2 regions of the Bradyrhizobium sp. CCBAU 53340 genome follow, and region 2 is predicted to be linked to the other one. Evidence: predicted binding sites of a transcription regulator. Region 2 holds the regulator's gene; the other holds the start of a gene.
The links. The regulator PhoB, encoded in region 2, activates phosphate uptake and scavenging genes when phosphate is short. The targets are predictions, from matches to a motif close to TGTCATNNANCTGTCAT.
Positions count from the first base shown of each region.

Region 1: a site for PhoB is predicted at 2,351-2,367, ahead of XH89_RS12045 (YbhN family protein). Genes of this name have one in related genera too.

Region 1 is NZ_CP030055.1:2,577,303-2,580,713, forward strand. Features, by position in the region: gene XH89_RS12040 (hypothetical protein) at 1-984, opposite strand, end outside; gene XH89_RS12045 (YbhN family protein) at 1,096-2,178, opposite strand; gene XH89_RS12050 (ferritin-like domain-containing protein) at 2,609-3,115, shown strand; gene XH89_RS12055 (MFS transporter) at 3,192-3,411, opposite strand, start outside.
Region 2 is NZ_CP030055.1:7,478,103-7,481,513, forward strand. Features, by position in the region: gene XH89_RS35475 (GcrA family cell cycle regulator) at 406-918, shown strand; gene phoB (phosphate regulon transcriptional regulator PhoB) at 1,009-1,722, opposite strand; gene phoU (phosphate signaling complex protein PhoU) at 1,737-2,453, opposite strand; gene pstB (phosphate ABC transporter ATP-binding protein PstB) at 2,465-3,286, opposite strand; gene pstA (phosphate ABC transporter permease PstA) at 3,283-3,411, opposite strand, start outside.

The DNA of each region.
Region 1 (3,411 bases), 2.8 Mb from region 2:
CGCATTCACACTGGTGTTGCAGACGCCGCTCTTGCCGGGCGGGCATTCGCGGGCGCGCTGCGAGCCGAGCAGCCCGTCGCTGATGCTGGCACCGGTGCAGGCGAGCGGCAGATAGGTGACGGCGATATGGGTGTAGCGCACCGCGAGCGCGAGCGCGGTGCGGGCCTGGTAGCTGTAGAGCGAGCGGTGGCAGGGCGAGTTGAACCAGAGCGCGCTGTAATGCTGCCAGTTCGCGAGCGTATCCGGCGCCTCGCAGGCGCGGCCACCCTTGAAGCCGGCGCGGCTCGGCCGGTAATATTGTCCGCCCGCGGTGCCGAGATAGGAGCGGAAGCAAAAGCCCTCGTCGGACAGGGCCAACGGACGATCCGGATTGCCTTCACCGGAGGCGATGCTGTCGCCGAGGCCGGCGATGAAGATGTCGCGGACCTGGATCTCGGTCTGGACGCGCTGAGCCGGATCGGAGCCGGAGGAGACGTCGACGCTCGCCACCGTCTGCTTGCCGTAGCGCACCCGCAGATTGATCGGCTCGGCGCAGTCGAAGGTCGACGTTTGCGGCCCGTCGCCGTCGTCGAACGACCAGGCGCAAGTGGCGCCGACCGGCACCGCGCCGGTCAGGCGCACGGTGATGGGGTGATCGATCGGGGTGATGTAGTTCTCTTTGACGTTATCGCGGGTGCATGGCTGGTTGACCCGGCCCTGGAGGTCGATGCAGAGCCGGTTGACCATGTTGCGGGCCCAGCCGCGGCCCTCGCTTTGCAGCTCCAGCGACTGCTCGGCGGCAAGGATGCTGCGGTTACGCGCATTCTCGACATGGAGCAGGAAGTCGCGCTCCTCCCGGAACAGGCGGAAGCGGTTGCGAACCTCCCAATTGATCTGCATGGCGCCGGCATCCTGGGCGGCTGCGGGCTGAGGCGGCAAAATAGCGAGGAGCCCGGCCAGCAGCAGGGCGCCCGCACAAAATCGGCGAAGGGAAACAGGGATCATGGCCCGCGTCTTCAACGGCAAAGTTGAGGCGGAAATAAGAGAGCATCGCTCTCTTGCCTGCAACCTTTGTCTGCCACTTTTACGGGCCGCCAGCGTGATCGCAGGCCGGTCTTAACGTTTGCTGGCCTGGCGCAACGACCGCTCATGCTCCATTGCCGTCACCTGCTTGGGCAGATTGGCCTGCGCGCAGGCTTCCGCCAGCCGCCGCCGCTCCTGCCAGGGCTGGACGACATTCATCCAGAGCTCGCGCGTGCCCATGATGGAGATGGCGAGGCCGAACGGGATCACGAAATAGAGAATGCGGAAGACGAGCAGGGTCGCCAGCAGCTGCTCGCGGCCGAATTCCGGCAGCGCCACCAGCATGGCGGCGTCGAAGACGCCGATCGAGCCCGGGGCATGGCTGGCAAAGCCCAGGAGCGTCGCCAGGATGAATACCACCGCGAGCGACAGGAAATCGATCGGGGGGGCGGCCGGTATCAGCAGGTACATCGCAAGGGCGCAGAAGCCGAGATCGACCACCCCGATCAGGATCTGCACCAGCGTCAGCGGCGCCGACGGCAGCACCACTTTCCAGCCCTTCTGGCCGAGCTCGCGGCGCTTCTCGCCCATGCTGAGCCAGACCAGATAGGCGACGATGGAGGCAAGGCCGCCGATCGCGATTAGCCGGTTAATCGACGAGGGCAGTTGATCCATGTAGGAGGCTGCATCCGGATGGATGGCCATGCCGATCGACAGCACGAAGATGTTACCGAGCCAGAACGTCAGGCCGGAGAGGAAGCAGATCTTGGCAACATCGATCGCGTTCAGGCCGTAGTCAGAGTAGATCCGGAAGCGGATCGCTCCGCCGGTGAAGACCGTGGCGCCGATGTTATGGCCGATCGAATAGGACGTGAAACTCGACAGCGCTGCGATGCGGTAGGGAACGTGCTTCTTGCCGATCGTTCGCAGCGCAAAAAAGTCGTAGAAGGTCAGCGTACAGAACGCGAAGAACACGCAGATCGCCGCCAGCCCGATATTGCCGCGGGGGATATCGGTCAGCGCGGTGAGGATGGCACCCCTGTCGATGCCATGGAGGGTCCGCACAAGCGTGGTGACCGCGAAGGCGATGATCATGACGCTCGCGGCAATTCCCAGCCGTCGCCAGCCGATCCATTTCTTGAAGCCGCGTTTCAGCGCGGGCAGCAGTCCGTGCATTCATCCTCCCGGCGGGGGGCAAAACCGACCCGATCGGGCCGTTGGCAGGTCGGGCGTGATCGTTGCCAAAAACCGGCGCCGATCGCTAGGCATCTTTGTAGCTCATTAAGGCAAAAACAGCGACTTGTGCAGCCCTTGACAAGGGCGGGATCTGCACCGGATCGGCTGTTTTTGTCATACGTGGTTCACATCGAGCGCGCGTTAAGCATGTGAGTCGAGAGCCAAGCTTCGATCGCGTGCCCTTATGTTCAGATGGTCTCAGATCCCGCGCGCGCAAGCATTGTTCCAGCGCAAGCGCCTGTAGGCTTTCTTTGGAACGACAGCGCCGCGCGCAGGTTAGCGCCCCATCAGCAACCGAACACGGCGAAACAAGCGGCTTTTTGCGCAAGCCGGTGCCGTCGTGTTCCCGAAACCCGCGAGGATCGGAACGATGGGACTGTTCACAAAAGACATCAAGACCATGAACGACCTCTTCGTGCATCAGCTGCAGGACATCTATTACGCCGAGCAGCAGCTCACAAAGGCGTTGCCGAAAATGGCCGATAAGACGACCGATCCGCAGCTAAAGCAGGGCTTTTTGACGCACCTCGAGGAAACCAGGCAGCACGTCACGCGGCTCGAGGAAGTGTTCAAGATGCACGGTGTCAAGGCGAAGGCGGTCGACTGCCCCGCGATCGACGGCATCATCGAGGAGGCCGACGCGACCGCCGGCGAAGTGGCGGACAAGGCCGTGCTCGATGCGGCGTTGATCAATGCGGCGCAAGCGGCCGAACATTACGAGATCGTCCGCTACGGCAGCCTGATCGCCTGGGCCAAGCAGCTTGGCCGCAGCGACTGTGCCGCTGTGCTCGCCAAGACGCTCGAGGAAGAGAAGGCGACCGACAAGAAGCTGACAACGCTTGCCGAGAGCAAGGTCAACCTGCGCGCGGCAAGCTGACCGCGAGCTACTCCCTGAGATACTCCCCGCAAGGGACGCCGCGCATGGCGCGCGGCGTCTCTTTTTTTGGCCGCGTCTAGCTGGCCCGGTACTTCAGGCCGAACACCAGGGCAACCATCGCAAAGACTGCAATCGTCGTCGCAAAGACCAGGCTCGCCACGGTCGAGCTGATCACGGTCGAAAGGACGCCGATCCCGATCACGGGAAGCGCGTTGCCGAGAAAGCAGCAGATGAAATAGGCCGAGACCACTTCGGCGCGGCGATCGTCCGGTGCGATCTGGTTCACAACCTGCAGG
Region 2 (3,411 bases):
CATTGACCGGCCCGGAAAACGAAACGTGCCGCCTTTTAAGGGCGGCACGCACGACTATCTTAGGCCTGGTGAAACGGGTGTCAATGCCGCCCGGAAAGCCTCGCGAAACGCTGATTCCGTAGTCTTGCGGTGGCGATTTTGCGGGATTTTCGCCACGGAACATGTGGAAGCGAGTCGGCGGACTCTTGCGCGTGAGTCACGCCATATTGTAGCGTTTGGCTTGTCAGATACGACATCTCGTGCAGCGGTTCTGATCCCATAAGTCCTCATGTACCGGCGTAAACGTTCGGGCGCATCTGGTGCGCCCGGCGAGCCTTAAGGGATTCTGGCGGCACGGGTTTTTCGAGACTTAGGCATTCGTCGTGCCGCCCCAGGATGGCGGCGCGCGGCGAAGGAAAGGGTGCAATGACGGTTTTGACCTGGTCCGACGATCGCGTCGAGCAGCTGAAAAAGCTCTGGGAGGCCGGACTTTCGGCCAGCCAGATCGCCGCTGAGCTTGGGAATGTCACCCGCAACGCCGTGATCGGCAAGGTGCACAGGCTCGGCCTGTCCGGCCGGGCCAAGAGCCCCTCATCGGCAGCTCCGCGGCCGCGCAAGGCGCGTCCCGCGCAGCACATGATGCGGGTGAGCCGCCCCATGGCGCGCGGCAACACCGCGCTGGCGCAGGCCTTCGAGGTCGAGGTCGAAGCCGAACCCGTTACCTATGACAACGTGGTGCCGATGAGCCAGCGGCTCTCGCTGCTCGAACTCAACGAGGCGACCTGCCACTGGCCGGTCGGCGACCCCTCGAGCCCGGATTTCTTCTTCTGCGGCGGCAAGGCACTGTCCGGCCTGCCCTACTGCGCCCAGCACTCGCGTGTCGCCTATCAGCCGGCCGCCGATCGGCGCCGCGCGCCGGCCAAGCCGAGCACGCGCTGAGCATTGCTGAGACGACATTGTCCCGGCCCGGGCCGGGACAAAAAGAAAAGCGCGCCACTGGGCGCGCTTTTTTGTTTGGCATGAGTGCCGCTAGCTTGACGTCTGCTCTGCCTTGGCAAAGCGATCGTCGAGCGCATAGCCGGCACCGCGGACGGTGCGGATCGGATCCTGCTCGCGGCCGAGATTGAGCAGCTTGCGCAGGCGGCCGATATGGACGTCCACGGTGCGCTCGTCGATATAGATGTCGCGGCCCCAGACGCTGTCGAGCAGCTGCTCGCGCGAGAACACGCGGCCCGGATGTTCGAGGAAGAACTCCAGCAGGCGGTATTCGGTCGGGCCGAGATCGATCGGCCGGCCCGAGCGCGCCACGCGGCGCTTTTCGCGGTCGAGCTCGATGTCGCCGAAAGCGAGCACGGTGGCGAGCCGCTCGGGGCTGGCGCGCCGCAAGAGGCCCTTCACGCGGGCGAGCAGCTCGGGCACCGAGAACGGCTTGACGATGTAATCGTCGGCGCCGGTGGCAAGTCCCCGCACCCGCTCGCTCTCCTCGCCGCGCGCGGTGAGCATGATAATCGGCAGCTGCTTGGTGTCGGACCGGGTCCGCAGCCGGCGGCACAGCTCGATGCCCGAGAGCCCCGGCAGCATCCAGTCGAGCACGATCAGATCGGGGATGTGCTCCTTGAGGCGGGTGTCGGCGTCGTCGCCGCGCATCACCGTCTCGACGTCATAGCCGTCGCCCTCGAGGTTGTAGCGGAGAAGCTCGGTGAGAGCTTCCTCGTCCTCAACAACCATAATGCGTGCGCCCATGGGCTCGTCGCTCCTTAAGTATTCGGGACCGTGGTGGCGAAGGTCGTCATGTCGCCCTTCGGCCGCTTGTCGGTGATGGCCTGGCCTTCGATCATGTAGAACACCGTCTCGGCGATGTTGGTGGCATGGTCGCCGATCCGCTCGATGTTCTTGGCGCAGAACATCAGATGGATGCAGAATGAGATGTTGCGCGGATCCTCCATCATGTAGGTGAGGAGCTCGCGGAACAGCGAGGTGCAGATGGCGTCGACTTCCTCGTCGCCCTTCCACACCGCCATCGCCGCCGGCAGATCGTGCGCGGCATAGGCGTCCAGCACCGACTTGACCTGCTGCTGCACGAGGTCGGTCATGTGCTCCAGGCCGCGGAACAGCTTGAGCGGATGGAAATCCGTCTCCAGCGCCGCGACGCGCTTGCCCATGTTCTTGGCGAGGTCGCCGATCCGTTCGAGATCGGTCGCAACGCGCATGGCGCCGACGATCTCGCGCAGATCGACCGCCATCGGCTGGCGGCGCGCGATGGTCAGCACGGCGCGCTCCTCGATCTTCTTCTGCAGCGCGTCGAGCTCGGCGTCGATGGTAACGACGCGCTGGCCGAGCGCGACATCGCGGCGGATCAGCGCGTCGACGGAATCGACGATCATGCGCTCGGCGATGCCGCCCATCTCGGCGACCAGGCGGGTGAGCTCCTGGAGGTCGGTGTCGAAGGCTTTTGCGGTATGTTCAGAACCCATGTCCTGTCTCCTCAGCCGAACCGGCCGGTGATGTAATCCTGCGTGCGCCGGTCGGACGGCGACGTGAAGATCTTGCTGGTGTCGTCGAACTCGATCAGCTCGCCGAGATACATGAAGGCAGTCTTGTCGGAGACGCGCGCCGCCTGCTGCATGTTGTGGGTGACGATCGCGATCGTGTAGTTCTCGGACAGCTCCTGGATCAGCTCCTCGACCTTGGCGGTCGAGATCGGGTCGAGCGCCGAGCACGGCTCGTCGAACAGGATCACCTCGGGCCGCACCGCGACGGTGCGGGCGATGCAGAGGCGCTGCTGCTGGCCGCCGGAGAGCGACAGGCCGGAGGCATTGAGCTTGTCCTTGACCTCGTTCCACAGCGCGCCGCCGCGCAGCGCCTTCTCGACGCGGTCGTCCATCTCGGATTTCGAGATCTTCTCATAGAGCCGGATGCCGAAGGCGATGTTCTCGTAGATCGTCATCGGGAACGGCGTCGGCTTCTGGAATACCATACCGACGCGGGCGCGCAGCAGGTTGAGGTCGAGCTTGGGATCGAGAATGTTGGTCTGATCGAGCATCAGCTGACCGCTAGCGCGCTGGCCCGGATAGAGATCATACATCCGATTGAAGATGCGCAGCAGGGTCGACTTGCCGCAGCCGGACGGGCCGATGAAGGCGGTGACGCGGTTGGTGCCGAGCGTCAGATTGATGTTCTTCAGCGCGTGGTGCTCGCCGTAATAGAAGTTGAGGTTGCGCACCGTCACCTTGGCTGGCGCTTCGGGCAGCGGCTGCTGCGCGGCGAGGTGAGCGTTGGAGCTCACGGATACGGACAGGTCGGTCATTTTGCGGTCCTCTCGGCACCGAGGATGCGGGCGCCAATGTTCAGGGCAAGCACAGTGAGCGTGATCAGCAGGGCGCCGCTCCAGGCGAGTTGCTTCCAATAAGCGTAGGGGCTCTGCACGAAATT